3 regions of the Nocardiopsis moroccensis genome follow, and region 3 is predicted to be linked to each of the others. Evidence: predicted binding sites of a transcription regulator. Region 3 holds the regulator's gene; each other region holds the start of a gene.
The links. The regulator LexA, encoded in region 3, represses DNA repair genes until DNA is damaged. The targets are predictions, from matches to a motif close to TCGAACANNTGTTCGA.
Positions count from the first base shown of each region.

Region 1: ACUKCB_RS14300 (DUF6504 family protein) is a predicted target of LexA. The motif match lies at 2,865-2,880, and genes of this name have one in related genera.
Region 2: ruvC (crossover junction endodeoxyribonuclease RuvC) is a predicted target of LexA. The motif match lies at 4,757-4,772, and genes of this name have one in related genera.

Region 1 is NZ_CP199747.1:3,210,594-3,220,875, forward strand. Features, by position in the region: gene cobT (nicotinate-nucleotide--dimethylbenzimidazole phosphoribosyltransferase) at 1-56, opposite strand, end outside; gene ACUKCB_RS14290 (peptidoglycan recognition protein family protein) at 517-1,635, shown strand; gene ACUKCB_RS14295 (GNAT family N-acetyltransferase) at 1,834-2,436, shown strand; gene ACUKCB_RS14300 (DUF6504 family protein) at 2,493-2,780, opposite strand; gene ACUKCB_RS14305 (serine/threonine-protein kinase) at 3,134-4,960, shown strand; gene ACUKCB_RS14310 (serine/threonine-protein kinase) at 5,142-7,367, shown strand; gene ACUKCB_RS14315 (quinone oxidoreductase family protein) at 7,471-8,436, shown strand; gene ACUKCB_RS14320 (SPFH domain-containing protein) at 8,576-9,661, opposite strand; gene ACUKCB_RS14325 (NfeD family protein) at 9,707-10,180, opposite strand.
Region 2 is NZ_CP199747.1:553,351-563,632, reverse strand. Features, by position in the region: gene ACUKCB_RS02325 (RelA/SpoT family protein) at 1-310, opposite strand, end outside; gene ACUKCB_RS02320 (adenine phosphoribosyltransferase) at 950-1,510, opposite strand; gene yajC (preprotein translocase subunit YajC) at 1,636-2,001, opposite strand; gene ruvB (Holliday junction branch migration DNA helicase RuvB) at 2,328-3,449, opposite strand; gene ruvA (Holliday junction branch migration protein RuvA) at 3,482-4,099, opposite strand; gene ruvC (crossover junction endodeoxyribonuclease RuvC) at 4,188-4,736, opposite strand; gene ACUKCB_RS02295 (NUDIX hydrolase) at 4,925-5,746, shown strand; gene ACUKCB_RS02290 (molecular chaperone DnaJ) at 5,835-6,971, shown strand; gene ACUKCB_RS02285 (hypothetical protein) at 7,019-8,008, shown strand; gene ACUKCB_RS02280 (adenylosuccinate synthetase) at 8,101-9,495, shown strand; gene ACUKCB_RS02275 (PPOX class F420-dependent oxidoreductase) at 9,492-9,917, shown strand; gene ACUKCB_RS02270 (DUF4282 domain-containing protein) at 10,004-10,282, opposite strand, start outside.
Region 3 is NZ_CP199747.1:3,076,255-3,086,536, reverse strand. Features, by position in the region: gene ACUKCB_RS13740 (long-chain-fatty-acid--CoA ligase) at 1-531, opposite strand, end outside; gene leuS (leucine--tRNA ligase) at 796-3,291, shown strand; gene ACUKCB_RS13730 (hypothetical protein) at 3,416-3,988, shown strand; gene ACUKCB_RS13725 (hypothetical protein) at 3,985-4,638, shown strand; gene ACUKCB_RS13720 (helix-turn-helix transcriptional regulator) at 4,756-4,953, opposite strand; gene ACUKCB_RS13715 (helix-turn-helix domain-containing protein) at 5,008-5,250, shown strand; gene ACUKCB_RS13710 (RNA-guided endonuclease InsQ/TnpB family protein) at 5,247-5,858, shown strand; gene ACUKCB_RS13705 (hypothetical protein) at 5,855-6,076, shown strand; gene ACUKCB_RS13700 (alpha/beta hydrolase family protein) at 6,110-7,201, opposite strand; gene lexA (transcriptional repressor LexA) at 7,259-7,966, opposite strand; gene nrdR (transcriptional regulator NrdR) at 8,654-9,151, shown strand; gene ACUKCB_RS13685 (vitamin B12-dependent ribonucleotide reductase) at 9,256-10,282, shown strand, end outside.

The DNA of each region.
Region 1 (10,282 bases), 130 kb from region 3:
CATCGCGCACCCTCCTGGTCGCCGCGGCGGGCGTCCTCGCGGTCATCGTTGGTCATGATCGCTCCCGAAGGTTCAAGAGGCCTGTGGGCTGCCCGTTTCCACCTGGTCCGACATGGATCCGGCCCAGCGTAGTCCGCGGTGTCCGCACCGCTCACACGGGTCCCCCGGCCCGGGGCGCAGCCTGCCCCGGTACGAACACCGGGGTCCTCAAGTCAGGACCAACTGTGCCAGAGTCCGCACGGCCGCGTGCTGGCCGCCGGGGCCGGCCCCGGCGGCGCCTCGACGCTGCCCGGGCGGCGCAGACCGTGCCGCGCGTTCCTGGGGAACTCGTGGCCCGAGAGGTTGTCGTGGCCCAGGAGACCACTGTGACCAGCGGGTTTTCGGACGGGGGCGAAAGCGCACTACGGCACCCCGCACCCCACACGGGGAGTGCTTTGGGTCACACCTCTGTGGCACTCTGTTCCGGTGCCCGCACCCCCTGTCCCGGGAACCACCCCAGAACGGAACGGATCACCCATGCGTCGGCGTACCTTCCTGACCAGTGCCACCGCGGCGGCGGGCCTGAGCGCTCTCGCTCCCGCCCTGGCCGGCCCGGCCGCGGCTTCGGACACCCGCACCGCCCCCAGGGTCCTGGCCGCGCGGGCCACCGCCACCGGCGCGGTCGTGCGCCCCGAGCACCGCTTCGACCTCGTCTCCGTCGCCCACCGCCCCGAGGCCCTCGCCCGGGGCTCCGAGGCCGCCGCCGTGCGCTTCGAGACCGCCGACGGGGTTCTGGGCGACTGGCAGGACCTGCACCCGCACACCGGCGGCCCCGAGCACCTGCCGCCGTCGGCCTCCGCGCTGGTGCGGGCACCCGAGGGCGCGGTCGGCTACCAGGTGCGCGGCGCGGACGGCGCCGACCTGGCCGCCGTGAACGTGCGCGACGGCGAGGAACTGCGGTTCGGCGGCCGGGAGCGGGTGTCGCTCTCGGCACGGGACCAGGGGGTCACGACGCTCTCCGGGGGTTCGGCGCTGCGCGTACGAACCCGGGCGGGGTGGGGCGCCGACGAGTCACTGCGTTTCGACGAGGAGGGCAACGACCTGTGGCCCGCCGAGTTCCACCGGGTCCAGGCGCTGACCGTGCACCACACGGCGATGGCGACCACCGGCGACCACGCCGCGGACGTACGGGCGGTGTACCACCTGCACGCGGCCGAACAGGGCTGGGGCGACATCGGCTACCACCTGTTGGTCGACCCCCGGGGCGTGGTGTACGAGGGGCGCCACTCCGGCGGCGGCCTACCGATCTTCGACGGGCTGCCGCTGCCCGGTCTGGCGAGGTCGGTGACGGCCGGGCACGCGTTCGGGTTCAACCACGCCAACATCGGGGTGTGTCTGCTCGGTGACTTCACCGGGGAGCTCCCCACCCGGGCGGCCCAGGACTCGCTCGTGGACGTTCTGCGGGTGCTGTGCGCGCTGACGGGTGTGGACCCGGCCGAACGGATCGAGTACGTGAACCCGGTCACCGGGGCGGTGACCCCGCAGGAGGCGGTGGCGCGGCACCGGGACTGGCTGGACACCGAGTGCCCGGGCAACGCCTTCGCGGAGGCGTTCGACACGGTGATCCGGCAACGGGTCGTCGACGGCCGGCTCTGAGCCGGAGCGCCGACACCCCCGTGCCGCCCGCGGCACGGGGGGAGGCGCGGTGACGGACCGCGGCGCGGGCACTCCCGCGAGGCCCCGCTGCGGCTTCGGCGCGGAGGGCCCCGGCGGTCGCGCACACCGGCGGGGCGCGTATCGTGATCGCACCCCAGCGCGATGCCCGCAGTCCGAAGCACAGAGGGAACACCCGTCATGGCCACCGTCCAGAGCGCTCCGATCATGCCCGCGGTCATCTTGGAGACCGATCGGCTGCGCCTGCGTTCCCTGCTCGAACGCGACATCGAAGACGTGTACACCTCGTGTGTGGACCCCGAGTTGCAGCGGTGGATCCCGCTCCCCGCCCCGGGGCGGGAGTACACCCGGGAGACGGCCGAACACTTCTGTCTGAACGTCGCCCCGGCCATCCGTACCGGCGGTGACGGCCAGCAATGGGCGATGGTGGACAGGGAGAGCGGCAGGTTCACCGGTTCGGTGGCGCTGATGCGCACCCAGTGGCCCGCCATGGTGACCGAGATCGGCTACTGGGTCTCGCCGTGGGGCCGGGGCCGCGGGTACGCCGCCGAGGCCGTGATCGCCGTCTCCCGGTGGGCCCTGGACCAGGGGTTCCAGCGGGTGGAGCTCAAGGCCGCCACGGCCAACACCGGATCGTGCCGGGTGGCGGAGTCGGCCGGGTTCGTCCGGGAGGGCACCGAACGCAACGCAATGCCGCTGCACGAGGGCCGTTCCGACCTCGCGGTGTTCGGTCTCGTGCCCTCGGACGTGCGACCCCAGGACCCGACGACGGCCCGGGTGTGACGGGGCCGCCGACCGCACCCGGCCCCGTCCGGGCCCCGGGCGGCCCCGTCTGCGGTTCAGCCCCACACCCGGGAGAGCAGCCACCCGCCCGTCGCGGTGTCGTGGCGCAGTTCGTACACGCCCTGCGCGTAGGCCGATCCGGCCTCCACCCGCCAGTGTCTGTGCTCGGGCACCTGGGAGCCCGAGCCCGGGGTCCAGCCGCCGCGCAGGGTCACCCAGTGGTCGATGATCCTGCGTATCCCGTACACCCTGCCGTTCCAGGTGAACCGGCTGGGCCGCCCGTCAGCCTCGACGACCGTGACCTCCGCCCCGTAGTACCGCCCCACGACAGCTCTCCCCAGCATCGACCGATCCCTGTGTCTGGCGTCCGGACGCGTGCGCGGGCACACCACCGGCTGGCCTGCCCGTGGGGAAGTACGGCCAGGCTTTCGAACGTGCATTCGAATACTAGCGAAGGCAGGGGGCCCGTGGAACTGTTTCCGCGCTTTCGGCATCACCACCAGTGACAGCGGTACCGGCACGGACCGATCGCCACGGACCGTGCCCGGGTCCCCGGCAGCGGACGCCCGGACCGGGGCCGGCAGGGCCACCGGCCCCGGTCCCTGCCCCGGACTCGGTATTGTGGCCGCCACCCCGCAGCCGTCCCATCGCCCCACCTCCCGGGCCCAGCACACCCCTCGACCCCCATGAGGACCCCATGTCGAACGGGCACGACAACCCCGCCCCACAGCATCCGGACGACCCGCGTGAACTGGGCGGGTACCGGATCCTGCGCCGCCTCGGACGCGGCGGCATGGGCACCGTCCACCTGGCGCAGGCCCCCTCCGGTGCTCAGGTCGCCCTGAAGGTCATCCACCCGGACCTGGCCGAGGACGAGTCCTTCCGGCTGCGCTTCGCCCGGGAGGTCGCCTCCGCCCGCCGGGTCGCCCGCTTCTCCACCGCCGGGGTCATCGACGCCCGCCTGGAGGGCGAACCCCTCTTCGTGGTCTCGGAGTACATCCAGGGACCCGACCTGGCCCGGGCGGTACGCCGACAGGGCCCGATGGCCGGCGGCACCCTGGAGAGCGTGGCGGTGGGCGTGGCCGCCGCGCTGGCCGCCATCCACGGGTCGGGGATCGTGCACCGCGACCTCAAGCCCGCCAACGTGCTGCTCTCCCCCGTGGGGCCCAAGGTGATCGACTTCGGGATCGCCCGCGCCCTGGAGGGAAGCGACGACCTCACCCGGTCCAGCCAGCTCATGGGCACCCCCTCCTACATGGCCCCCGAACTGCTGCACGGCGAACGGGCGACCCCGGCTGCCGACGTCTTCGCCTGGGGCTGCCTGGTGGCCTCCGCCGGAACCGGCCGCGCACCCTTCGACGCGGCCACCGTGCCCGCGGTCCTGCACAACATCTCCACCGCCGCACCCCGGTTGACGGGGCTCGACCCGAAACTCCTCCCCCTGGTGACCGCGGCCCTGGACAAGGACCCCGCGCTGCGGCCCACCTCCCAACAGATCCTGGACCGGCTCGTGGGCCACCGGGAAGTGGCCGACAGCGGCCATCCGGCCCCCGGCGACCGGACGCCTCCCCCACCGGAAACCCCTCCCGCTCCCACGGAGCCCGGCCCGGCCGGTGACCAGTCCCCGCCCGCGAGCCCGCGGCCCTCCCGCCACAGGGCGCTGATCGGCGCGGGTGCGGGGGTGGCCGCCCTGGGCCTGGTCGCCGCGCTCCTGTACGCCCTGCTACCGGACGACGAGGAACCGCCGCAGAACCTCCGCAACCTCTACCGCAGCGACTTCGCCACCAACCCCGACTGGGGAAACAACATCCACGACGAGCAGGAGGACCCCTACACCTCCGGTTACCTGCCGGGAGAGGGCCTCATGATGGCCATGGAGCCCGCACAGGAGTCCGACCCATCGAGCGGCCGCAACTGGCAGGCCCCCGCGGTGGCGGGGGTCCACTCCGCCGACCGCCTGCTCATCAGCACCGGGGTCCGTGTCGAGGAGGGGTACGACTACCTCAGCTTCGGAGTGCGCTGTGTCCGGTACCTGCACCCGGCCGACGCCGACCTGTCGGACGAGGGCCCCTACCCCGACTACCCGGACTACGAATACGTGCTCTCCTACCGGGCCTGGCTGCGCGCGGACGGCGCCCAGGCCACCATCTCCAAGTGGTCGAGCGACGAGGAGACCCACGACCTGGCCAGCGGGAACGTGGCCGAGTTCGACCCCTACCCCGTACTCACCCAGGACGCGGGCGATGACGGGCGGGGCGCCGAGGGGGCCGAACCGGTCAGCAACTCCGTCAGGTTCGCCTGTGAGTTCTCCGAGGAGGACGGCGGGGTCCCCGTCGCCGAGCTGCGTCTGTGGGTCAACGACCGGCTCGCGGTCAGCGCGACGGACGAGGAGCCCTACCCGGACGAGTACGCGGACCACCAGGTCGTCCAGCGCCAGGCCATCCACTACGACCGCGGGCAGAGCAACAAGCCGCTCCGCGTCCTCTTCGAGGGCTTCAGGCTCGACGAGATCGTCGGGCAGTGACCCCCGCACGGCCCTGCTCGCGCACCCCTCGACCCGACCGTGTACCCCAGCCGTTACCACCGCGGCGGCCGAACCGCATCCCGGCCGGAAAACGACCGGGAACCACCGGAGCACGTGGGCGTATCGACATCGGTACGCTGTTAGCCGCGAAGCACACGATCCATACGAGGGACCCCCAACTGTGACGTCCAACGGGCACGAAAGCGGCAAACCCCTGCGCGCGGGGGACCCGCGCGAACTCGACGGTTACCGCATCGTCAGTCGCCTGGGACGCGGCGGCATGGGCACCGTCTACCTCGCCAAGGACGCCGCCGAACGGTCCGTGGCCGTCAAACTGATCCACCCCGACCTGGCCGACGACGAGTCCTTCCGGCTGCGCTTCGCCCGCGAGGTCGCCTCCGCCCGCCGGGTCGCCCGCTTCTCCACCGCCGGGGTCATCGACGCCCGCCTGGAGGGCGAACCGCTGTTCATCGTCTCCGAGTACGTACCCGGACCGAACCTGGACGAGGCGGTCCGCAGCGGCGAGCCGATGCACGGCGGGACCCTGGAGGGCCTCGCCATGGGTGTGGCGGCCGCACTCACCGCCATCCACGGGTCGGGGATCGTGCACCGCGACCTCAAGCCCGCCAACGTGCTGCTCTCCCCCGTAGGGCCCAAGGTGATCGACTTCGGGATCGCCCGCGCCCTGGACGACTCCAGCGGTGCGGTCACCCGGTCCAGCCAGCTCATGGGCACCCCCTCCTACATGGCCCCCGAACTGATCCTGGGCGAGCAGGCCACGGCCGCGGCCGACATCTTCGCCTGGGGCTGCCTGGTGGCCTTCGCCGGAACCGGCCACGCGCCCTTCGACGCGGCCACCGTGCCCGCGGTCCTGCACAACATCTCCTCGGCCCAGCCCAGGCTCGACGGTCTCGACCCGAGTCTGCTGGACCTGGTCGGCTCCGCCCTCGACAAGAACCCCGGAAACCGGCCCACCTCCCAGCAGCTACTGGCCCGGTTGACCGGCCAGCAGGACCCCGAGGAAGCGGAGATCCGGCGCACCATCACCACCTCGTGGGCGCCGCCGAGCAGTTCCCCGGTGCCCGGGCGACCGCCGGAAGCCGCCGGGCAGGAGCTGCGGGGGCAGACCGCCGAGGGCCCCGTCACTCCGGAGGACCGGCCCGCGCAGGTGCCGCCCACCCAGGCGCTCTCCCAGGCCGGGCCGGTGCCCCCGACCCGGCACATGCAGCCGCAGATGCCGCCCGCCCAGCAGGGGCAGCCACTCCCCCAGGGGCAGTACCCCCATCCGAACGCCCCGCAGTCCGGCCCCCAGCAGGGTGTACCGCAGAGCCAGATCGGCCACGGAGGGCCGAGCGGCGGCCACCCGTCCGTTCCGCCGTACCAGCGGCCGGGCCGGCCCCAGTACGGGCAGGCACAGTACGCCCAGACCCCGTACGGGCAGGCGGCCCGACACGGCCAGACCCCCTACGGGCAGTCGCCGTCCCACGGCCGGCCCGCCCACGCCGCCCACAGCGGACCCGGCGGGCCCAGCGGCCCGCAGCAGCCCCCGAGCGCCCGGAACGGCGGCAGGGGCCCGGGCGGCCGCCGCAGGGCTCTGCTCGTCGGCGGAGCCGCGGCCGCGGTCCTGCTGGTCGTCGGCGTCGGCGCCACCGCTCTGCTCTCCGGCTCGGAGGACCCCCCGGAGAACACCACGAGCATCTACATCACCGACTTCGCCACCGAACCCGACTGGTCCGGTATCGGTGTCTTCGACCCGGGGGATTCGGACGGCTACTGGAACGAACAGAACGCCGTGGTGCTCCAGCACGATCCCGGTGACAGTTCCTACGAATCCCGCGGCACGGTGGCCCCCTACGACCGGCAGACCCCGGACCGCGTCCTGGTCAGCACCAACCTCGCGCCTCTGGAGGGCCCCGGCGAGAGCAACTTCGGGGTGCGCTGCTGGGACCAGGACGGCGATGACGAGCGCACCATGTACGAGGCCCTGCTCCGCTTCGACGGCCAGGAGGCGCAGATCCGCAGGGTGACCGAGGAGAGCGGCAACAGCGCGATCGCCGAGACCACGGACGTCAGGGGCTTCCAGACCTACGACCTCTTCGACGAGGACTCCGTGGCGAGGGGCCTGCCCTACGAGGTACGGACCGACGACCTGGTCACCAACAACCTCAAGTTCTCCTGCGAGTACGTGGCCGAGGACGGCGAGGAGCCGTTCATGGACCTGCGCATGTGGGTCAACGACGAACTCGTGCTCTCCGCCACGGACGAGCCGCCGCTCCCCGACGACAGCGGCCTGGACGACGAGGACCGGCGCCGGGTCGGCATCGTGATGCGCCCCGGCGCGGGTACGGAACCGATCGCCTCCCTGTACACGGACTTCGCCCTGTACAGGATCAACGTCGAGGGCTGAACAACCGCCGGCCCCGGACAACCTCCCCACCCCGAACCCGCACCGAGAACCACACACCGGACCGGTACCGGACCCCGGAACCAGCCACCGACCGAGGAGAACCATGCGTGCGATCGTGATCGAAGAGTACGGCGGCCCCGAGGTCCTGCGGCTGACCGAGACCGAGGCTCCCGAACCGGGGCCGGGCGAGGTCCTCGTGGACGTCGAGGCCCGGGGCGTCAACTTCATCGACCTCTACCAGCGCAGCGGCGCCTACCAGGTGCCCCTCCCCTACGTCCCCGGCATGGAGGCCGCCGGTGTGGTCGCGGCCCTGGGCGAGGGCGTCACCGACCTGCGGGTGGGCCAGCGGGTGGGCTGGGCGATGGCCCCGGGCGGGTACGCCGACCGGGCCGTGGTGAAGGCGTCCCTGCTCGTGCCGGTGCCCGACTCGGTCTCCGCGGACCAGGCCGCCGCGCTGTTGCTCCAGGGCATGACCGCCCACTACCTCACCCACTCGGTGCACCCGGTGGCCGAGGGCGAGACCGTGCTGGTGCACGCCGCGGCCGGCGGGACCGGGCTGCTCCTGACCCAGCTGGCCAAGGCACGCGGCGCCCGGGTCATCGGCACCGTCTCCACCGACGCCAAGGAGCGGATCGCCCGCGAGGCGGGAGCCGACGAGATCATCCGCTACACCCGGGAGCCGGTCGCCCCGGCCGTGCGCGAACTCACCGGGGGCGAGGGCGTCGCGGCGGTCTACGACGGGGTCGGCCGGGACACCTTCGACGCCGGCCTGGACTCCCTGCGCCCGCGCGGTGTGCTGGCCCTGTTCGGGCAGTCCAGCGGACCGGTCGAGCCCGTGGACCCACAGCGGCTCAACAAGGCCGGAGCGGTGTACCTGACCCGGCCCTCGCTCGCCTACTTCGTGGCCGACCGCCAGGAGCTGCTGGGGCGCGCCGACGACCTGTTCGGTCTGGTGGAACAGGGCCGCCTGGACGTGCGGATCGGCGGCCGGTACGAGCTCGGCGAGGCCGGCCGGGCGCAGAGCGACCTCGCCTCCCGGAGCACCACCGGCAAGCTGCTGCTGGTCTGAGCCGAACGGCCCGGGCGGACGGCCCGCGACACGGTTTCGACACGAACGGCGGTGGCGGCCCCTCCTGGGGGCGGCCACCGCCGTTGCCGTCCGTCCCGCCCGACCGCACCCGCGAGGGCGCGCCGGAACGGGCGGGCACTCACTCGCTCTGACGCGGCTCCGGGGTGTTCCCCATCCGGGCGCCGGCCCGGCGGACGTCGTCACGCGCGTCGGCGACCGCCCGTTCCGCGGCCTCGGCGGCCTCCGCCGCCGCCTGGGCCGACGCGGAGCTCTGCGCCGGGTCGGGCCCGGTGATCTGCGCCGGCCCCTCGGCGCCCTCCTCGGACTGCTCCTTGGTGGTGGAGGGGGCGCTGCCGGCGGCCTCGCCGGCGAAGGCGTGGCTGACGTTCTTGACCGCCTCGGTCAGCTCACCCGGGATCACCCAGAAGGTGTTGCCCTCGCCCTCGGCCAGGCTCGGCAGCGTCTCCAGGTACTTGTAGGCGAGCAGCTTGGCGTCGGCGTTGTTGGCGTGCACCGCCTGGAAGACCCGCTCGATCGCCTTGGCCTCACCGTCGGCGCGCAGGATCGCCGCCTGCTGGTCACCCTGGGCCTCCAGGATGGCCTGCTGGCGAGCGCCCTCGGCCTTGAGGATGCGGGACTGGCGCTCACCCTCGGCGTGCAGGATGGCCGCGCGCTTGTCGCGGTCGGCCCGCATCTGCTTCTCCATCGCCTCCTTGATGGTGGGCGGCGGGTCGATCGCCTTGATCTCGACCCGGTTGATGCGGATGCCCCACTTGCCGGTGGTCTCGTCCAGGACCCCGCGCAGCCGGGTGTTGATCTCCTCCCGGGAGGTGAGGGTCTTCTCCAGGTCCATGGAACCTATGACGTTGCGCAGCGTGGTGACGGTGAGCTGGTCTATGGCCTGGATGTAGTTGGCGACCTCGTAGGCGGCGGCCTTGGGCTGGGTGATCTGGTAGTAGAGCACCGTGTCTATGTTGACCACGAGGTTGTCCTCGGTGATCACCGGCTGCGGACGCGAGCTGAAGACCTGCTCGCGCAGGTCGAACTTGGTGTTCACCCGGTCCACCCCCGGGATGATGAAGTTCAGTCCCGGGTCGAGGGTGCGGATGTAGCGGCCGAAGCGCTCGATGTTGTACGCCCGCGCCTGCGGGACGATACGGATCGCCGACAACGCCACGGCGACCAGGAGGACGGCGAGGATGATGAAGGGTATGGCAGATTCCATGTTCTGCACCTGTGCCTAGGTCCGGGAAAGCAACTGTGTTCCGGCTCAGTTCTGTTCGGGTCGGTTCTGTTCGGGCAGTTCGGGCAGCGCCTCACGCGGGTAGACCACGGCCGTGGCGCCGTCGATCTCCATGACGTCGACGTGCGCGCCCACCGGGATCACGAGGTCCTCGTCGATACAGCGTGCCGACCACTCCTCTCCCTGCAGTTTGATCCTGCCGTCGTCGGCGCCGACCTCCTGGAGGACCACGCCGGAGCGGCCCACCAGGGCGGCCGTGCCGGAACGGGCGTCCGGCCCCCGGGTGAGCTGGCGGTCCATGATGGGTTTGACCAGGACGATCCCGGCGGCGGCAGCGGCGGCGAAACCGATGACCTGCACGAGCACGGGGAGTCCAATGGCACCGAGGAGCGCGGCGACGAGTGCGGCCGCCGCCAGTAGGCCCAGGACGAAGGTCAGGGTGAAGAACTCGGCGGCCCCGAGCGCGGCCGCGAGGATGATCCAGATCAGCCAGGCAGGCATTTCCTGTGGCCCTCCCGCTGTGGTTTCGGGTAGTCCCTAAGCTACCCACACAGACCCGGCACACCACAAGATCCCGAGAAGGGATACACGATCGCGGCCCGC
Region 2 (10,282 bases), 2.5 Mb from region 3:
GCTTGGTGACGCCGTCGACCAGTTCGGCGATCTCGTCGCCGAAGTCCGCGCGGAGCTCGTCGAGCGAGTACTCGGTGTCCTCGACGGTGTCGTGCAGGAGCGCGGCGGCCAGGGTGGCCTCCTGCATCCCCAGTTCGGCGAGGATGGTGGCGACGGCGAGCGGGTGGGTGATGTAGGGGTCGCCGCTCTTGCGCTTCTGGTGACGGTGGTGGTGGGCCGCGACCTCGTAGGCGCGTTCGATCAGCCGTACGTCCACCTTCGGGTGGGTGGCGCGCACGGTCTTGATCAGTGGTTCGAGCACCGGGTTCATCGTCACTCCCCGCTGGGCCCCGAGTCGGGCGAGCCTTCTGCGTACTCGCACGGTGGAGGGTGTGGTGGAGGCCGCCTGGCCTCCCGGGGCCCCCGGCCCCGAGACGTCGGAGGGCGCCGCTTCGTTCGCGGCGCCCTCCGGGCGGTCCTGCTGTGGTCTTTTTCCGGCCGGTACACCGCGGCCGTCCGCGCGCCCTCCAGGCGTGCCGGTACCCGGAACACCGGCGGCTCCCGGACCGTCGGCACGGGAGGCGGCGGCCGTCGGAACCCCGGGGGCCCCGCTGCCCGGCCCCTGCTCGGACACCGCCCCGGTCGAGACCACTTCGCTTGGCATGCCTACCTCCCGCGGATCCGCCCGGTGGAGCCGACGTGACCGTCCGGCTCGCCTCCGGTGCACGTGCGTGTCATCAGGGCCAGTCATCGACGCGGCCGCCGCGGTCACCTCTCCCACCAGTCTAGTGGGACCGCCCCCACCTGCGCGGGGAGCGATCCGGCCCCCTCGTGTCCCCTGGTACCGACTCGGAGGTACGCGCAGTGACACAGGTCACCAGGTACGTCACACCGAGTGCTGGAGTACGTCAACAAGGACGGCCTGTCGCGGTATTCCCCGCGGGGTGCGACAGGCGCGGCGAGGTCGGCCTCAGACCGAAAGGAGGGTGTGCAGCTCCACGTCGGGCATCTTCCCGCGCCCCTGAAGCGCGGAGAGCTCCATCAGGACGGAGAATCCCACGACCGTACCACCCGCCTTGCGGACCAGTTCCACCGCGGCCCTGCCGGTGCCGCCGGTCGCGAGGACGTCGTCGACGACGAGCACACGGCTGCCCGGGGTGATCGCGTCGGCGTGGATCTCGACGGTCGCGGTGCCGTACTCCAGATCATAGGCCTGGTCGATGATGTCCGAGGGCAGTTTCCCGGCTTTGCGTGCCGGGACGAAACCCGCGCCCAGCGCCATGGCGACGGGTGCGCCGAAGATGAACCCCCGCGCCTCCAGCCCGACGACGTGGTCGATCCCGGCCCCCCGGAAGGGCGCGGCGAGCCCGCGCACCGCGGCCGCGAGGGCCTTCGGCTCGTTGAGCAGGGGCGTGATGTCCTTGAACAGGATTCCCGGCTGCGGGAAGTCCGGGATGTCGCGGATGCTCGCCTCGATGAGGGCGAGCTCGGCGGTGTCCGGGGCGTCCGGGACCGCGGTGTCGTCGGGCATGGCTGGCGGGGCCTTCTTCTGGTGGGTCGATCGGCTGTGCTGTTCGGCCGTGGCCAAGAACAGCGGTACCGGCCCCGGGTGGGGGCCGGTACCGAAGTCTGTGATGCGCCGGGGGTCGGCCGCGGTCAGCCCTTGGGCTTGTCGTCGTCGCCGAAGTCGGGACGGTCCTCGACCGGGGTGTCGTCGGCGGCGGGGGTGATGACCTCCCCGACACCGGCCTTGAGCATCCGGATACGGGTGCCGGGGGAGATCTCCAGCAGTACGTCCTGCTCGTGGATCTCGACCACCGTGGCGAAGATACCCGCCTTGGTCATGACCTCGACCCCGGGCTGCAGGGAGCTCTGCATCTGCGTCTCCTGCTGGCGGCGCTTCTGGTTCGGGCGCCAGAACAGGAGCCAGAAGACCAGGAGGATCAGCACGAACGGGAGCATCATGCCGATGAGGCTGCCCTCTCCCTGGGCAGCGTCGGCGAGAATGTAAGTGCCCTGCACGGGGGCGTCCTTCCTGACGTTTCCTGTGGCCGACGTCTGTCGGCTCGGACACCGCGACGACCACCTTCTCGGGCAGCTCCGGCCACGGCGGCCGGAAGCGTACCCGGTGGGTACAACGCGCGGGGGCACGAACTCGTTCCGCCGGCGTCGGACGACACCATACGAGGCTGTTGCCCCGCTTTGGCTGCGTTCGTCACAGTTTACGTGGCGCTGATCACCAGTAACCCACCAGCAGAGATCAGGGGGCTAACGGTTCGGCCCCGGTTCACGCGCACGCGCTTCATTGTGCCCGGGTCGGAGCCCTCTGTGAAGGCTCCGCGCCCCGGTCAGGGGCTGTCCTCGCCCTGCTCCTCGCCGACCCGTCGCGCCTCGCCCCGGTCGCCACCGTTCCCGGTGGAGGTGCCCGTGTTCCCGCCGACGGCACCCATGGCGGCCCCGAAGGCGGCGTCGGGCGGCGGAGTGAGGCCCATGTGGGTCCAGGCCATCGGCGTGGCGACCCGGCCGCGCGGTGTGCGGGCGAGGAAGCCGGAGCGGACCAGGAAGGGTTCGGCGACGACCTCCACGGTCTCGGCCTCCTCCCCCACGGACACCGCCAGCGTGGACAGACCGACCGGTCCGCCGCGGAAACGGTTCAGGAGCACGTCCAGGATGGCCCGGTCCAGACGGTCCAGGCCCAGGGGGTCCACCTCGTACAGCTCCAAGGCGGCCCGGGCGTTGGCCAGCGTGAGACGACCGTCCCCGCGGACCTCGGCGTAGTCGCGCACGCGGCGCAGGAGCCGGTTCGCGATACGGGGTGTGCCCCGGGACCGGCCCGCGATCTCGCCGGCGGCCGCCGCCTCCAGCGGAGCCCCGAGGAGCCCGGCGGAACGGTGCAGGATCTGCTCCAGCTCGGCGGGCTCGTAGAAGTCCATGTGCGCGGTGAAGCCGAAGCGGTCGCGCAGCGGCGCCGGGAGCATGCCCGCCCTGGTGGTCGCGCCGACCAGGGTGAACGGGGCGATGTCGAGCGGGATCGCGGTGGCTCCGGGCCCCTTGCCGACGATGACGTCGACCCGGAAGTCCTCCATCGCGACGTAGAGCATCTCCTCGGCCGGGCGGGCCATCCGGTGGATCTCGTCGAGGAAGAGGACCTCTCCCTCCTGGAGGGTGGAGAGCACGGCGGCCAGGTCGCCGGAGCGCTCGATCGCGGGCCCGGAGGTGATCCGCAGGGGCGCGCCGAGTTCGGCGGCGATGATCATGGCCAGGGTGGTCTTGCCCAGACCGGGGCCGCCGGACATGAGGATGTGGTCCGGGGCGCGGTTGCGCCGCTGAGCGCTGTGCAGGACCAGGGAGAGCTGCTCGCGCACCCGGTGCTGACCGACGAATTCGCTCAGCGCCTTGGGGCGCAGCGCCCCCTCGATCTGGTGTTCCTCAACGTCGGCCTCGGGTGAGACGGCGTCGCGCTCGTACATGGGGGGCACCCCTTTCCGGTGTCCTGGGCGGTCTAGGCGCGGCTGAGCCTGCGCAGGGCACTGCGCAGCAGGACGGTGACGTCGCTGGTGTCCTCGGCCTCGGCTGCGACGGAGGACGCGGCGGCCTCCGCGTCCTTGGCGGACCAGCCGAGGTTGACCAGGCCGGAGACGACCTGCCCGCGCCAGGCCCCGTTGGGCTGGGCGCTGTCCGGAGCGTCGACGGGGGGCAGGTTCCCCTCGCTCAGGGCCGGGGCGTCGAGCTTGCCGCGCAGTTCCAGGACGATGCGCTGGGCGCCCTTCTTACCGATGCCGGGCACCCTGGTCAGGGCCGCGGTGTCCTCGGTGGCCACGGCCTGGCGCAGACTGTCGGGGCTGTGCACCGCGAGCATCGCCAGGGCGATGCGCGGGCCGATACCAGAGGCGGTCTGGACCTGCTCGAAGAGGTTCTTCTCGTCATCGTCGGCGAACCCGAAGAGGGTGAGGGACTCCTCGCGGACGACGAGGCTGGTGGCCACGGTGCCCTCCTCCCCCACGTGTAGGCGGGACAGGGCGGAGGGGGTGCACTGGACGGTCATGCCGACCCCGCCGACGTCGATCACGGCGCTGCCGGCGCCGCGTGCGGCCACCCGGCCGGTGAGGAACGCGATCATGTCGTGTGGGCACCGGGAGGGGTGCCCGTCTCCTTCCTGGGGGCGGTACTGCTGCCTGTTTCTTCCCGTGCCGTCCGGACCGGCGGGATCAGCGGCCGCGCGCTCGGCGGGCCAGTTCGACCTTGCGGGCGAAGTCCTGTTGGGCCTGGGCGACCCGGGCCTGGGCCCCGCCCCGCCAGATGTGACAGATGGCCAGGGCCACCGCGTCCGCGGCGTCGGCCGGTTTCGGCGGCCCGTCGAGTCCGAGGATACGCGCCACCATGCTGCCGACCTGCTTCTTGTCGGCACGGCCGTTGCCGGTGATGGCGGCCTTGGCCTCGCTGGGGGTGTGGGTGGCGACGGGCAGCCCGCGGCGGGCGGCGCACACCAGGGCGATGCCGCTGGCCTGGGCGGTGCCCATCACGGTGCTGAGGTTGTGCTGGGCGAAGACCCGCTCGACGGCGACGGCGTCGGGTTCGTACTCGTCCAGCCACTCCTCGATTCCGCGTTCGACGGCGACCAGGCGCTGCGGGAGCTCGGTGTCGGCGTTGGTGCGGATGGCGTCGGCGGCCAGGAGGCGCAGGGGACGGCCGATGGCCCCCTCGACGGCGCCGACACCGCAGCGGGTCAGCCCCGGATCGATTCCCAGCACGCGCACGTCGCCACCCGACTCTCTTCTCGAACGTTCGTTCGCACCATGCTAGCGGCGGGCGGTGACGTGATCCGCCGCCCGGCGAGGCGTGTCGGCCGGAGGGGGTGGACGGGAGGATACACCGGTGCTAAGTTCAACTCAGTACGAGAAAAACTCACTTTGAGATCAACTGGAGGGAAGCGGTGTCCGAAGGGATCGACGGGCGACGGGATGACGGCCGCCCGGACGCGGAAGGGTACGACGCGGCCGACGAACACAGGTTCCTGGCCGACTACGACCCGAACGCGTTCGCACCCGCCGCGGTCACGGTGGACGTGGTCGCACTGACCATCCGCGACGGGCTCCCCCACGTCCTGCTCGGCCGCCGCGCCCGGCACCCCCAACGCGGCCGGTGGGCCCTGCCCGGCGGGTTCGTCCGAGCCCGGGACGGCGCGGCCGGACCGGCCGACCCCGACCTTCCCGACGCCGCCCTGCGCGTACTCACGGAGAAGACCCCCCTGCCCGCCGAGATACACCTGGAGCAGCTCGGCACCTACGGCGCGATCGAGCGGGACCCCCGCATGCGGGTGATCTCGGTGGCGTACATGGTGCTGGCACCCGACCTGCCCGACCCGCGCACCGGCCGCGACACCGCGGAGGCCGCGTGGGTCCCCTGGACCGCCCTGGGTTACGGCGAGGGGGCCGACGCCGGACACGAACTCGCCTTCGACCACACACGAGTCCTCCGCGACGCCGTCGAACGCGCCCGCTCCAAGCTGGAGTACACCGCCCTGGCCACCGCCTTCCTCCCACCCGTGTTCACCATCACCGAGCTGCGCGGGGTGTACGAGGCGGTGTGGGGGCGCACCCTGCACGCCGCCAACTTCCACCGCAAGATCCTCGCCACACCGGGGTTCGTCGAGGACACCGGAGAACTGGCCGGCCGCGGAGGCTCGGGGGGAGGCCGACGCGCCCGGCTGTACCGGGCGGGCGGCGCGGCCCTGCTTCACCCGCCGCTGCTGCGCGGCACCCAGTAGCCCGCACCGGACGGCGGAACCCGATGAGCGGACACCCGGTGAACCGTGCGTGCCACCCCCGCGGAGAGCGGATGAGCAGGGAGAGCAGATGAGTACCGAGCAGCACGTCCCAGGCGGTTTCGACGCCGCCCTGCACGCCCTCGGTCTCGCCGCGGATCCGGCCGCGTTGTTCGGCCCCCTGCCCGCCGACGGCGGCACGGTACCCCCGGTCGCCACCGCCGAGTACCGACGTCTGGCCCGACTGCTCCACCCCGACACCGCGCCCGCCGGCCGCACTGCCGAGGCCGGGGCCGGGTTCGCACGACTCACCGAGGCGTGGCGGCACTACCGGCAGGCCGCCGAGGGCGGCCTGGGGCTCGACGACATCACGTTCACGACCCGGGAGCGGACCTACCACGTGAGCCGGGGCGGCGCCCTGGCCGGCGGAGACGTCGCGGACCTGCACGCGGTGCGGTGGCGGGAGGGGGCCCAGGGGCCGGGAACGGGCGGGGTCTGGCGGGACGGGGTACTCAAACTGCCCCGCGCTCCGCGCGACAACGACCTGATCCTGGCCGAGGCCACCGCACTGCGCCGTGTCCGGGAACTCGGAGCCGAACACTACCGCGCCTTCGTCCCCGAGCTGGTGGAGTCGGTCCGGCACCGCGATGCGGCCACCGGAGTGGAGCGGCGCGGCAACGTGCTGGGCCGGCTGACCGGCTTCCACAGCCTGGCCGAGGTGCGGCGGGCCCACCCGGACGGGATCGACCCCCGCGACGCCGCCTGGATGTGGCGCCGGCTGCTGGTGGCCGTGGGCAACGCGCACCGGGCCGGGGTCGTGCACGGAGCGGTCGTCCCCGAACACGTCCTGATCCATCCGCAGGCACACGGGCTCGTCCTCGTGGACTGGTGTTACTCGGTGACCTTCGCCGAGCCCCGCACCGCACCGCATGTCCCCGCGATGGTGCCGCACCGCGAGAAGGCGTACCCGCCCGAGGTCGCCGCCCGCCGCCCCGCCGTGCCCGCCACCGACGTGTACATGGCCACCGGGTGCGTGGAGTTCGTGACCGGCGGGCGGCTTCCACGACAGTTGCGGGCCTTCGCACGCGGCTGTTCGCTGCCCACGCCCGAGCGGCGGCCCGGCGACGCGTTCACACTGCTCGGCGAGCTGGACGAGGCACTGGAGCGGTGCTTCGGGCCGCGCCGCTTCCGCCCCTTCCGCCTTCCTGACCGGACCCCACCGGCCTGATGCCCGACCGTCCCCTCACGGGGCACCCGACAACTCACGGAGACACCATGGGAAGCAGCAATTGGTCCACCGACGCCTACCGCGCCCGGCAGGCCTACCGGAACTCCGCAGGGATCAGCAGTTTCGGCTACCACGACGACGTCGTCGCCAAGGCCCCGCGCGAGGAGTGGCGGGCCCACGACTCGCTCGACCCGCACGGCGTGGCCGTACGGGAGAGCCGCGACTCCGACGCGCACCCGAACTCGCTCGCGGTCTCGGTGATCTTCGACGTCACCGGCTCCATGGGGCGGGTGCCGCGCTCCCTCCAGACCAAACTCCCCGACCTGTTCGGGCTGCTCCTGCGCAAGGGGTACGTGCAGGACCCGCAGATCCTGTTCGGCGCGGTCGGCGACGCCACCTGCGACCGGGTGCCGCTCCAGGTCGGCCAGTTCGAGTCCGGCAACGAACTGGAGGACGACCTGGGCAACATCCTGCTGGAGGGCGGGGGCGGCGGTCAGATGACCGAGTCCTACGAACTGGCGATGTACTTCATGGCCCGGCACACCGCCATGGACTGCCTGGAGAAGCGGGGACGGCGGGGTTACCTGTTCGTGGTGGGCGACGAGATGGCCTACGGCGCGGTGAAGGCACGCGAGGTCCGCGACGTGATCGGCGACGACCTGACCGAGAACATCGCGTTCCCGGCGGTCCTGGAGGAACTGCGGCGCAAGTTCGAGGTGTACTTCATCATGCCGACCGGCAGCTACCACTTCCGCGACGACCGCGTCCGAAAGTTCTGGGAGCGGCACATGGGCCAGAACCTCGTCCTGCTGGACGACCTGGACGCGGTCTGCGAGACGATCGCGGTCACGGTGGGTCTGGGCGAGGAGGCCGTCGACCTGGAGGAGGGGCTGCGGGACCTGGCCGACGCCGGTTCGGACCAGGCCGACGTGGTGGGCAGGGCGCTGCGGCCGCTGGTGCGCGAGCGCGGCGCGGTCACGGTGTCCTCGGACGTGGAGGGGCTGGCCGGTGACGGCCCGGGGGTGGAACGGCTGTGAGCGGACGGACGGGTGCGCGGGTACCGGAACGTGCCGGAACCCCCGGGGCCACCGGGGCGGCTGCTACCTCTGGGGGCGCCCGGGAACACGCGATCGTGGTCGACCTGGGGTTCGGTGACGCGGGCAAGGGCGTGACCGTGGACCTGCTGTGCGCCCGGGGCGGGTTCGGCGCGGTGGTGCGGGCCAACGGCGGTGCCCAGGCAGCGCACAACGTGGTCACCCCGGACGGTCGGCACCACACGTTCGCCCAGTTCGGGTCGGGCACGCTCGCCCCGGACCGCCCGGTGCCCACCCACCTGTCCCGGTTCATGGTGGTGGACCCCCTCGCGCTGGCCGCCGAGGCCCAGCACCTGGCCGCCCTGGGGGTGGCCGACCCGTTCTCCCTGGTCACCGTGGACCGGCGGGCGCTGATCAGCACACCTTGGCACGCGGCGGCCAACCGGTCCCGGGAACGGGCCCGCGGCCGGGAGCGGCACGGTTCGTGCGGAATGGGGGTGGGCGAGACGATGGCCTACGCCCTGGAGCACCCGGAGGAGGCCCCCACCGTCGGTGACTGCGCCCGGCCGCACCTGCTCCGCCGCAAGCTGGGCCTGTTGGCCGACCGGCTGGAGTCGGTGCCGGTCGAGAAGACCCCCGGGAGAACCGAGAGGGCGGGGATCTCAGACCCGGCGGAACGTGACCCCCTCCCCGAGTTGGAGGAGTGCCTGGCCGCCTACCGGGCCTTCGCGGAGCGGGTCCGGCTGGTGGACGAGCGGTACCTGCCCCGGTTACTGGCCCGGACCCCGGTGGTGTTCGAGGGCGCCCAGGGCGTTCTGCTCGACGAGTGGCACGGTTTCCACCCGTACACCACGTGGTCCACGACGACCACCGTCAACCCGCTCGCACTGTTGGCGGAGGCCCGGCTGCCGGGCGACGCGCGCCGGATCGGGGTGATGCGTACCTTCACCACCCGGCACGGTGCCGGGCCGCTGGTCACCGAGGACCCGCTCCTCACCACGCGGCTGGCCGACCGGCACAACGGCACCCACCCCTGGCAGGGCGGGTTCCGGGTGGGCCACCTCGACCTGGTCGCGGCCAGGTACGCGCTGGAGGCCACCGCAGGAGTGGACTCGCTGGTGATCACGCACGCCGACGCTCCCGCCCGGCTCGGCCGGGGGCTTCGGTGGTGCGTGGGTTACGAACTCTCCGACGGGACCCCGCTGCGGATCGCTCCGGGGACCTCCCCCGACCTGGTCCGCCAGGCCCGGATCACCGGCCTGTTGGCTTCCGCCCGCCCGGTGCTGCGTCCGGTCCCGGGCGCGGCACCCACGGCCGTCGCCGATGCCCTGGACTTGCCTCTGGAGGCGGTCTTCACCGGCCCGACCAGGGACGACGCCCGGGTTCGGGCGCACCGTCCCTCCCGTACGGGGGGCGCGGCACCGGAGTACACCGGTCTGAGCGTGTCGGGCTCGAACAGCCGTGGAGGGCGATCTAGTTTGGGGCGATGAGCTCACTCTCCGACCCCGAGGTCCGCGACTTCCTGCTCCACGGCACACGCACGGGCAAGGTCGCCTACACCGCGGCGGACGGCCGCCCGCTGGTGGCGCCGGTCTGGTTCACCCTCGACGACGACGTGCTGGTGTTCAACACCGGCGGGGACACCGCCAAGGGCCGGGCCCTGGCCCGCGATCCCCGGCTGGCGCTGGTGGTGGACCTGGAGGAGCCGCCGTTCGGTTTCGTGCAGGTCCAGGGCGTGGCCGAGGTCTCCGAGGAGCCCGCCGAACTGCTGCGCACCGCGACCGCGATCGCCCGGCGGTACATGGGCCCGGAGCGGGCCGAGGAGTTCGGCCGCCGCAACGGCGTCCCGGGCGAACTCGTGGTGCGGCTCCACCCGACCAGGGTGGTCGCCGCCATGAACATGACCGACTGACGAACCGGCCACGCCCGGACCGGGCCCCGCCCCTGCGGGCGGGGCCGCCCGGTGGCGGGGCGGCGGTGCGGCGCCGCCCCGGAGTCCTACATGCCGCCCCGCCGGCGGATGGCGGTGAGGTCCTCACTGATGCGGAAGACCACGATGAGCAGTTCGAGGACCACCCGGCTCACCAGCACGGAGATCGCGGTGCCGACCAGGACGCCGAGCAGTGTGAGGAACCCGGCGAAGAAGGCCTCGCTCATCATCGCGATGGCGGCGACCAGCCCGCCGATGAACCAGAACCCGATCAGGACCAGCCACAGGATGAAGAGGATCTTGATGATCCGGGTGGTGACGAACTCCCGGAAGGAGAAGTCGAAGAG
Region 3 (10,282 bases):
GTAGATGATGACCGCGGTGTCGTCGGCGCTCGACTGCACGGTCTCGAAGGTGCCCGGCTGGCCGTCGAGGGCCGCCCACAGGGTCTGGGCGCCCTCGATCGTGGACTCGGTGGCCCCGGCCGTGGCGGGCATGTCCACGAAGGTCTCACAGGTGTCCACCTGGTTGAAGGCCTCGTGGGCGCGCTGCCCCAGCGGGAGTTCGGGGCTGCCGGTGAAGGCGAAGAGGGCCTTCGCGCCGGAGTCCTCCAGGTGGTAGGCGATCTCGCGCGGGGTCAGCAGTACGTTCAGCGGAACGACCACGGCGCCCGCCTTGAGCGCACCGAAGTACACGAACGGGAAGTACGGCAGGTTGGGGCTGGCCAGGGCGACCCGGTCGCCGGGCCGGATACCCCTGGAGACCAGCAGGTTCGCGACCTGGTTGGCGATCATGTCGGTGATCGCGTAGTTGAGCCGGGTCTCGCCGAAGACCAGGCACTCCTTCTCGGGTACGGATCGGGCGCCGTCTTCGAGAAGCACGGACAGGTTGAACATGGGGGCCTCCCGCAGGCAAGTGAATCCAGACAGGCGAAACGAACCAGGTGTGACCTGGGCCGCGTGTTCTGCGCCACTTTTACGGCAGAGTAACAAACCAGGCGGTCGGTGTGCAGAGGTGAGGGGCCCGTAAAATCACCGGCATTTTCGTCACCCTCCGTGACGGAGGCTGGTCCCGGCCCGTGGAAAAGCGGTCCTCCACCGGGTGCCGCAGCCGCTAACCTGAAGGCGACACACCCAGAACCGGCTAAGGAAATTTCAGCGATGACAGCGGTAGACGGCGACCAGACGACGGGCGACACCTACGACGCCCACGCCCTCCAGGACAAGTGGCAGGCGCGCTGGGCCGCCGAACTCCCGTTCGAGGCCAACGAGGACCCGGCGGACGACCGGCCCCGTTCCTACATCGTCGACATGTTCTCCTACCCCTCCGGCGACCTGCACATGGGCCACGCCGAGGCCTACGCCATCGGGGACGTGATCGGCCGCTACCGCTTCCAGCGCGGTGACAACGTCCTGCACCCGGTCGGTTGGGACTCCTTCGGGCTGCCCGCCGAGAACGCGGCCATCAAGAACGACACGCACCCGCACGCGTGGACCTACGCCAACATCGAGACGCAGGCCGCCTCGATGCGTCGCTACGGCCTGGCCCTGGACTGGTCGCACCGTCTGCACACCAGCGACCCCGAGTACTACAGGTGGAACCAGTGGCTGTTCACCCGCTTCTTCGAGCGCGGCCTGGCCTACCGCAAGGACGGCCTGGTCAACTGGTGCCCCCAGGACCAGACCGTGCTGGCCAACGAGCAGGTCGTGCAGGGCAGGTGTGAGCGCTGCGGCGCGGACGTCGAGCGCCGCGCCCTGAACCAGTGGTACTTCAAGATCACCGACTACGCCCAGCGCCTGCTGGACGACATGGACCAGCTGGACAACGGCCGCTGGCCGGACGAGATCCTGGCCATGCAGCGCAACTGGATCGGCCGCTCCACCGGCGCCGACGTGCACTTCGAGATCGAGGGCCGCGACCGCCCGGTCACCGTCTACACGACCCGGCCCGACACCCTGTACGGCGCCACCTTCTTCGTGGTGGCCGCCGACGCCGACCTGGCCGACGAGCTGTGCGCGCCCGAACAACGCGAGGCCTTCGAGGCCTACCGCACCGACGTCGCCAAGCTGTCCGACATCGAGCGCCAGACCACCGAGCGCCCCAAGACCGGCGTGTTCCTGGGCCGGTACGCGGTCAACCCCGTCAACGGCGAGCGCATGCCCGTCTGGGCCGCCGACTACGTCCTGGCCGGGTACGGCCACGGTGCCATCATGGCGGTGCCCGCCCACGACCAGCGCGACCTGGACTTCGCCCTGGCCTTCGACCTGCCGGTCCGGGTCGTGGTGGAGACCGGCGAGCCCGACCCCGCCGAGACCGGCGTCGCCACCGCGGGTGAGGGCACCCTGCGCGGCTCCGGCCCGCTGGACGGCCTGTCCAAGACCGAGGCCATCGAACGCATCATCGGCATCCTGGGTGAGCGCGGTACCGGTGAGGCCACGGTCAACTACCGCCTGCGCGACTGGCTGCTGTCCCGCCAGCGCTACTGGGGCACCCCGATCCCGATCATCCACTGCCCCTCCTGCGGCGAGGTCCCCGTCCCCGACGACCAGCTGCCGGTCACCCTGCCCGACCTCAAGGGCGCCGAACTGGCGCCCAAGGGCATCTCGCCGCTGGCCGCGGCCGAGGACTGGGTCCGCGTCGACTGCCCGTCCTGCGGCGGGCCTGCCGAACGCGACACCGACACCATGGACACCTTCGTGGACTCGTCCTGGTACTTCCTGCGCTACGTCTCCGCCCACCTGGACACCGCCCCCTTCGACACCGAAGAGGTCAACAAGTGGGGGCCCGTCGACCACTACATCGGCGGAAAGGAGCACGCGACCCTGCACCTGCTGTACGCGCGCTTCTTCACCAAGGTCCTGTACGACATGGGCATGCTGAACTTCACCGAGCCCTTCCGCCGCCTGACCAACCAGGGCCAGGTCATCAACGAGGGCCGGGCGATGTCCAAGTCCCTGGGCAACGGTGTCGACCTGGGCCGGGAGATCGACCTCTACGGCGTCGACGCGGTCCGCCTGACCATGCTGTTCGCCTCCCCGCCGGAGGAGGACGTCGACTGGGCGGACGTGTCCGTGGTCGCCGCGCAGAAGTTCCTCAACCGCGCCTACCGGGCGATGAACGAGGCCGGTGCGGCCAGCGCCCCCGGCACCGACCCGGCCGCCGGGGACACCGAACTGCGCCGCGTCACCCACCGCAGCATCGAGCAGATCACCGCTCTGGTCGAGGACAAGCGCTTCAACGTCGCCATCGCCCGCTGCATGGAGTTGGTCTCGGCCGTGCGCAAGGCCATCGACTCCGGTCCCGGCGCCGCCGACCCGGCCGTCCGCGAGGCCGCCGAGTTCGTGGCCGTCGCCCTGTCGCTGTTCGCGCCCTACGTGGCGGAGGAGGGCTGGGAGAAGCTGGGCCACACCGGCAGCGTCGCCGTCGGGAACTGGCCCCAGGCCGACCCCGCGCTGTTGGTCCAGGAGTCCGTGACCTGCGTGGTCCAGGTCCAGAGCAAGGTCCGCGACAAGCTGTCCGTGGCCCCCGACATCGATCCCGCCGAGCTGGAGCGCCTGGCCCTGGCCTCGGAGAAGGCCCAGAGCTTCATCGGGGACAAGACGGTCCGCAAGGTCGTCGTCCGGGCGCCCAAGCTGGTGAACATCGTCGTCGGCTGACACCTCTCGCGGGGCGGTGGTCGCGACCGCGGCCACCGCCCCCTACCGTTGGCGTGACAACTGACTGGGAGGCGGTGGCCGGGTGGGCTCTGCGACGGGTGGACTCCGACCCTGGGTGCGGGCTGTGATCATCGGTACGGGTGCGGCGGTGGTTTCCGCCGTCGCGGTGGCGGGAGGACTCCGGTTCGCCGGGGACGACCCCGACCAGCCACGGGACGACGACGCCCACACCGCGGCGCCCGAGTGCGGTGTGGTCCCCGAGGAAGCGGTCGCCCAGGCCCTGCCCGAGGCCGTCCTGGAGTCGGCCGGGAACGGTCCCCTGCCGGGCGGTGAGAGCACGGTGTGCGTGTGGACCTCGGCCGGGCGGACCGACGGGGGGCAGGGCGTCCTGCGCGTCAACCTGTCCGCCCGCTTCACCGACGCCTCCGCCGAACCCGCCGTCACCGGCGAGGAGTCGGCCTCCCGTGCGCAGGCGGCCGTGGTCCCCCCGCGCGGCGAAGAGGTCGTCCTGGGAGCCGGGACCGAGGGCCAGGTGTGGCGCGGACAGGTCCCGGGCACCGCCGAACTCGCCTTCCGCACCGACAACCTCCTCGTCCGCGTCTCCTACAGCGGGGTCGCCGACGGTGATCCCGTCCCCTTCGAGGAGGCACGCGAGACCACCGTGGCCTTCGCCGACCTGCTCGGGGAGGCGCTGTGAGCGCGGCTCTTCCCGGCGGCCCCACCCCCGAGGACCCCGGGGCTGTCCCACCGCAGAGCCGGGGCCTGGCCATCGCCCTCCTCGCCGTCCTCGTCCTGGCCGTGCTGGGTCTCGCCGGTTGGCTCGGCTGGTACCTCCTGCACAACGGTGTGGAGAACGGCGACTTCGAGGCGGCACCCGAGTGCGAGATCGGGGAGACGGAGGTCCTGGCTGAACTCGTGCCCGGCTACGAGACCGAGATCGAGGAGACCGTCGGCACCGTCCAGGACTCCTTCGGGACGGGCTGGCAGTGCCGATGGGCCACCCCCGAGGGAGCTGGGGAGTCCGTTCCGGCCGCCGCCACCCTCGTCCTGATCGCCGCACCGGTCGAGGGCGGCGAGAAGACCGCCGCGGAGACCATGAGCGCCACCGCGGAGCGCAGCGACCCCCAGCCGGTCGAGGGTCTGGGCGACGAGGCCCTCACCTGGGTCGAGGAGGGCGCCTTCGAGGTCGGATGCGTCGCCGTGCGGGTCTCCAACCTGTACCTGGAGTCCTGCTACACGGCCGCCACCGACTACGACGCCGTTGACTCGGTCGACGGCGACCTCGCCGCGGAGGAGGCCGAACGCCTCGCGCGCGCCGTCGTCGACCAGCTGCCCGAACCCGAGTGAGGCGCGCCCGGCCTCTTCCGGGGCGGGCTCCCGCCGGACACGGCCGGTAGCGCCGGCGCGGTCCGCCGGCGGAGGGGAGCGGTCGACCACCGGAGGTCAGCGAGAGTGCCCCGGCCTTCAGGCCGGGGGTGAATCGCGTTGCTCCTTGAGGGGGTGTCTGTGGCGCCATTCCTCCAGTGGATCGCCCTGCCACATGAGGGTGCGACCGAAGCGGTCCGGCTCGGGGAAGTCGTCGTAGTCCCGAGCGTAGTAGTAGACCGTCCGCTCAGACACTCCGAGCAGTTCAGCGGCTTCCTTGGTCGTCAAGTACTCCATACCCAACAGCGTAGGGTAAGCTTTACCCAAGAGAGTTGGGTAAAGTGGGTGGACGTGGAGATCCAGCGCGGTATCAAGCACCGCCTGTACCCGACCCCTGAACAGGTCCAGGTGCTGGACGGGCAGGCGCACGCCGCCCGCGCCCTGTGGAACCTGTTGCATGAGTGGTGGACCATGGGCTCGGAGAACCGGCGGGTGTCCTTGAAGGACGCCGACGAGGTGATCAAACAGGCCCGCAAGGACATCGGCTTCCTTGCCGCTCTGCCCGCTCAAGCCGCCCAACAGGTGTTACCGTGACCGGCGCCCGTCTGGTGCGGGAGGCCAACGGATGGCACATCGTGCTGCGCACCCACTGGGACCAGCCCCACCCCGTACCCCACCCCGGCCCCACCGTCGGTATCGACCGAGGCATCGCGGTGGCCCTCGCCCTGTCGGACGGCACCCACCACACCCACACCCCGTGGGAGCGCCCCAAGGAAACCGAACGCCTCCGCCGCCTGGAGCGCAAGGCCGCACGCCGGCGCCGGGCCAGAAAGCCGGGTGAGAGGACCAGTAACCGGCTCACGGCCACCTATGACAAAATCGCTTCCCTGCGAGCCCGCTTCGCGCGGCGCAGGTCGCACTGGCAGCATCAGACCACCCGCGCCATCGCCGACGCCTACAGTCTCATCGGGTTGGAAGACCTCAACGTCGCCGGGATGACCCGCTCCGCGCGCGGCACCGTCGACAACCCCGGACGCAACGTCGCCCAAAAGGCCGGATTGAACCGGTCCATTCAGGGCGAGGCATGGCACCAGCTCCACGCCCAACTGCTCTATAAGACCACCGAACGCGGCGGCCGTGTGGTTGTCGTCCCCGCCCCGCACACCTCCCAAGGTGCCACCGGTGCGGGTTCTCGGATGTGAGGAACCGCAAGAGCCGAGCGTCCTTCGTCTGCCAGAACCCCACCTGCGGATGGGTCGGGAACGCCGACACCAACGCCGCCCACAACATCGACCACGCCGCCCGACAGGCGGCGCTTCGAGAACCCGCGCAAGGAAGAGGCGTGGCAGGACGTGGAGGCCGACAACGGCCCGCGAAGCGTCAACCGAAGCGGAAGGGCGACCCGCATGGGAAACCCTGAGCTGGAAGCCCCCGCGTTCACGCGGGGGAGACTTCACAGCCCGTCGAGGAACTCCTCGACCACCGGGGCGACCTCGGATGAGAAGGGCCGGTCGGCGTCGGGAGCCGCGGCCCCCGGCGAGTCGTCGTATTCGCGCAGGACGTGGTCCACCCCGGGCAGGTCCACCCGCTCGGCGTCGCTCAGACCGGTCATGAGCCGGTCCACCTCCTCGCCGGTCACCTGGGCGTCCTCCTCACCCCACAGAACCAGGACCGGGGTCCGGGACGGCAGGTCCGAGGCCAGCTCCACCGGGTCGAAGGAGTCGATCCAGGCGAGGTAGTCCTCGTTCTCCGGACTGAACAGACCGGTGGCGTCCCCCGGGGGCAGTTCCCGGCCGTCGCGGATCGCTGCCCGGGCCGCCCGGGTGTCGGAGAGCATCTGGACGGCCCCCGCCGTGCCCACCGCGCCACGGGCCTCACCGGTACGGACCTGTTCGGTCAGCTGCCGGTCGATGAGGTCGAGCATGCGGGTGCCGGGCGGGGCGGCCAGCACGAGGGCGGGTTCGGCGTCGAGGACCTCGTGGGCGCGCAGGGCGAACAGGGCGCCCTCGCTGTGGCCCAGGATGACCGTGCGCTCGGGGTCCACCTCGGGCTGGGCGAGCAGTTCCTCGTAGGCGGCGGCCATCTGCTGGTCGTAGACCAGCGGGTCCACCGGGCGTTCCAGGGCCTCCAGCTCCGCCTCGTCCATGTCGGCGGGGTCCCCGCTGCCGAACTTGTCGTAGCGCAGGGAGGCCGCGCCCGCTCCGCTCAGGACCCGGGCGAGGTTGAGGTTGGTGTCGGCTTCGGGACGGGTCTGGCTGTTGCCGTCCCGGTCGGTGGGGCCGCTGCCGGAGACGAGGAGCACCCCGGGGACGGCCTCGTCACCGGTGTGGGCGGGAGCGGTGAAGGTGCCGGGCACGGTGAACCCGCCCCCGTGGAAGGAGACCTCCCGCTCGTGCCCGACCGCGCCGGGCAGGGCCGGCCCGTCGTCGTCGGCGGGGGTGCAGGAGGTGGCGATCAGAGCACCGGTGACCAGCACCGCGGCCAGCGCGGTGCGGGGGCGGCCGGTGCGCCGGGAGAGCGCGGGGGCGGAAGCAGGTGTCGACACGCCCTCAGCGTATCGGCCCGCTGGCCGCCCCCGACGTGGCCGGGAGTCGGAGAGGGATCAGACCCGGCGCATGACCGTGACGACCTTGCCGAGGACGGTGGCCTCGTCGCCCCTGATGGGCTCGTAGGCGTCGTTGCGCGGCATCAGCCAGACGTGCCCGTCCGGTTCGCGGTGCAGCACCTTCACGGTCGCCTCGTCGTCCAGCAGCGCCGCGACGATGTCCCCGTTCTCGGCGTCCTGCTGTTGACGGATCACCACCAGGTCACCATCGGTGATGGCGGCGTCGATCATCGAGTCGCCGACCACGGTGAGCATGAAGAGCCGGCCCTCGCCGACCAGTTGGCGGGGCAGGGCGAGGATGTCCTCGACCGCCTCCTCCGCCAGGATCGGGCCGCCGGCGGCGATCCGTCCGACCAGCGGGACCGAGGCGGCCCGTGCGGGGCCGGCGGCGAGCTCCTCCGCAGGCACGGCCTGCGCGGAGTCGCGGCCCGGCGTGCGCAGTTCCACCGCGCGCGGTCGGTTCTGGTCGCGGTACAGGTAGCCCTTGCGCTGGAGCACCTTGAGCTGGTGCGCGACGCTGGACGGGCTGGACAGGCCGACCGAGTCCCCGATCTCCCGGATGGACGGCGGGTAACCGTGGTCCCGGACGTACCGCTGGATGCAGTGCAGAACACTCTGCTGGCGTGCGGTGAGTTTGGGGGCTTCGGGCGTGGCAGTACCCGTGTCACCCACAGGCGAAAGAACGGTGGTGGGTCCGGAGCCCACGGCTCCGGGATTCTCCTCCGGCACGGCCGGGCCTCCTCGGCGTTCGGTTCGGTCAGGGCCTGATCGTCTGGCCAGTACCGGCCCGCGACCGCGCCGACCTGGTGGTCCACGTGACGGCGAAACCGGCGTGAAATCAAGGTCAACATTAGTCGTTGCACACGGTGATATCAAACAAGCGTTCGAGGACGTGTGGATATCTCATTGTGTTTTCACGACCCGTTTCTGATGGCCTTCGCTTATGTGTGTACACGTGTTCACCCGTCGTTGTCCCCCGAATGCGGGAAGAGGTTCGCGGAACCGGTCCGGGCGGGCCGATCCGGGTATGGGGTTCGTCTCGTGTCCGCGGTGGTTCCCGCCGCCGACAGCAGGTGGGACCGGTGCCGGGGGAGCCCGTGCCGTACCGGGGTGTGGCGTCGGGGAACCTCCTGCTCCGACGCCCTTATCCTTGGGGTCGGCGGCCGGTGCCGCCCCTTCCGCCCCCGCCCGCGCCGGGAACCCGTGCGCCGCCCCGCCGTCCGGAAGCGGCCCCTTCACCGGACACGCCGCCGCCAAGGTTGCGGGCATTCCGGCAGGCCTCTAGGTTCGACCACAACATCTGGTGTCGCCCAGGGGGTCGTGGTCCAGAAATTGTGGTTAAGTAGACCTTGAGGGTTGTTGGTCGGGTAGAGGGAAGCCAGGTGAACCGGGATGCATTGTCCGTTCTGTCGCCATCCGGACACCCGGGTGATCGACAGCAGGTCCACCGATGACGGTGCGGCCATCCGCCGCCGCCGGTCCTGCCCCGTCTGCGAACGCCGTTTCACCACCCAGGAGACCGTCCTGCTGATGGTGGCCAAGCGTTCCGGGGTCACCGAACCCTTCAGCCGTACCAAGATCATCGCCGGGGTGCGCCGGGCCTGCCAGGGCCGTCCCGTCTCCGAGGACGCCCTCGCCAAACTCGGCCAGCAGGTCGAGGAGGAGATCCGCGGCAGAGGGGTGGCCGAGGTGCCGGCCCACGAGATCGGCCTGGCCATCCTCGGGCCGATGCGGGACCTGGACGAGGTCGCCTACCTGCACTTCGCCAGCGTCTACCGGGGCTTCGAGAGCCTGGCCGACTTCGAGGCCGAGATCGCGAGCCTGCGCAGGGACCGCGAGGACGAGGACGACTCGCGGGCGGCCAGGCCCACGGCCGACACCGCCCCCTGACGGACCGGACGTTCACCGAACCGTCCGGGGTCGCAGCGACAGCAAGGACACCCGCGCGGTCACCGCAGGTCCGCGCACGAACAGCACTTCGGGGAGTCGCCGCCATGACGGAAACCACGAGCGGTCCCACGGGACGCAAGGGAAAGGGCCCGCGCAAGGGCCTGAAGGTGAAGCGGGTCTTCACGACCGCGGACACGCACCCCTACGACACCCTCGAATGGGAACGCCGCGACGTCGTCATGACCAACTGGCGTGACGGCACCGTCAACTTCGAGCAGCGCGGTGTCGAGTTCCCCGCCTCCTGGTCGGTGAACGCCACCCAGATCGTGGCCAGCAAGTACTTCCGCGGCGCCGTCGGCACCCCCGAGCGCGAGTGGAGCCTCAAGCAGCTCATCGACCGCGTCGTCGGGGTCTACACCGAGACCGGGCGCGCCCACGGCTACTTCGCCTCCGAGGAGGACGCCGAGGTCTTCGACCACGAACTGAAGTACGCCCTGGCCCACCAGTTCTTCAGCTTCAACTCACCGGTCTGGTTCAACGTCGGAACCTCGGCCAGGGCCCAGGTCAGCGCGTGCTTCATCCTCTCCGTCGACGACAGCATGGAGTCGATCCTCGACTGGTACAAGGAGGAGGGGCTCATCTTCAAGGGCGGCTCCGGCGCGGGTGTGAACCTGTCCCGCATCCGTTCCTCCAAGGAGCTGCTCTCCTCCGGCGGCAACGCCTCCGGGCCCGTCTCCTTCATGCGCGGTGCCGATGCCTCGGCCGGGACCATCAAGTCCGGCGGCGCCACCCGCCGGGCGGCCAAGATGGTCGTGCTGGACGTCGACCACCCCGACATCGAGGACTTCGTCGAGACCAAGTCCCGCGAGGAGCACAAGATCCGTGCCCTGCGCGACGCCGGTTTCGACGTGGACCTCGGCGGCGACGACATGTTCAGCGTCCAGTACCAGAACGCCAACAACTCCGTCCGGGTCTCCGACGCCTTCATGCGCGCCGTCGACACCGGCTCCGAGTTCGGCCTGACCTCCCGCACCACCGGTGAGGTCATCGCCACCGTCGACGCCAAGGACCTCTTCCACCGCATGGCCAGGGCCGCCTGGGAGTGCGCGGACCCGGGCATCCAGTACGACG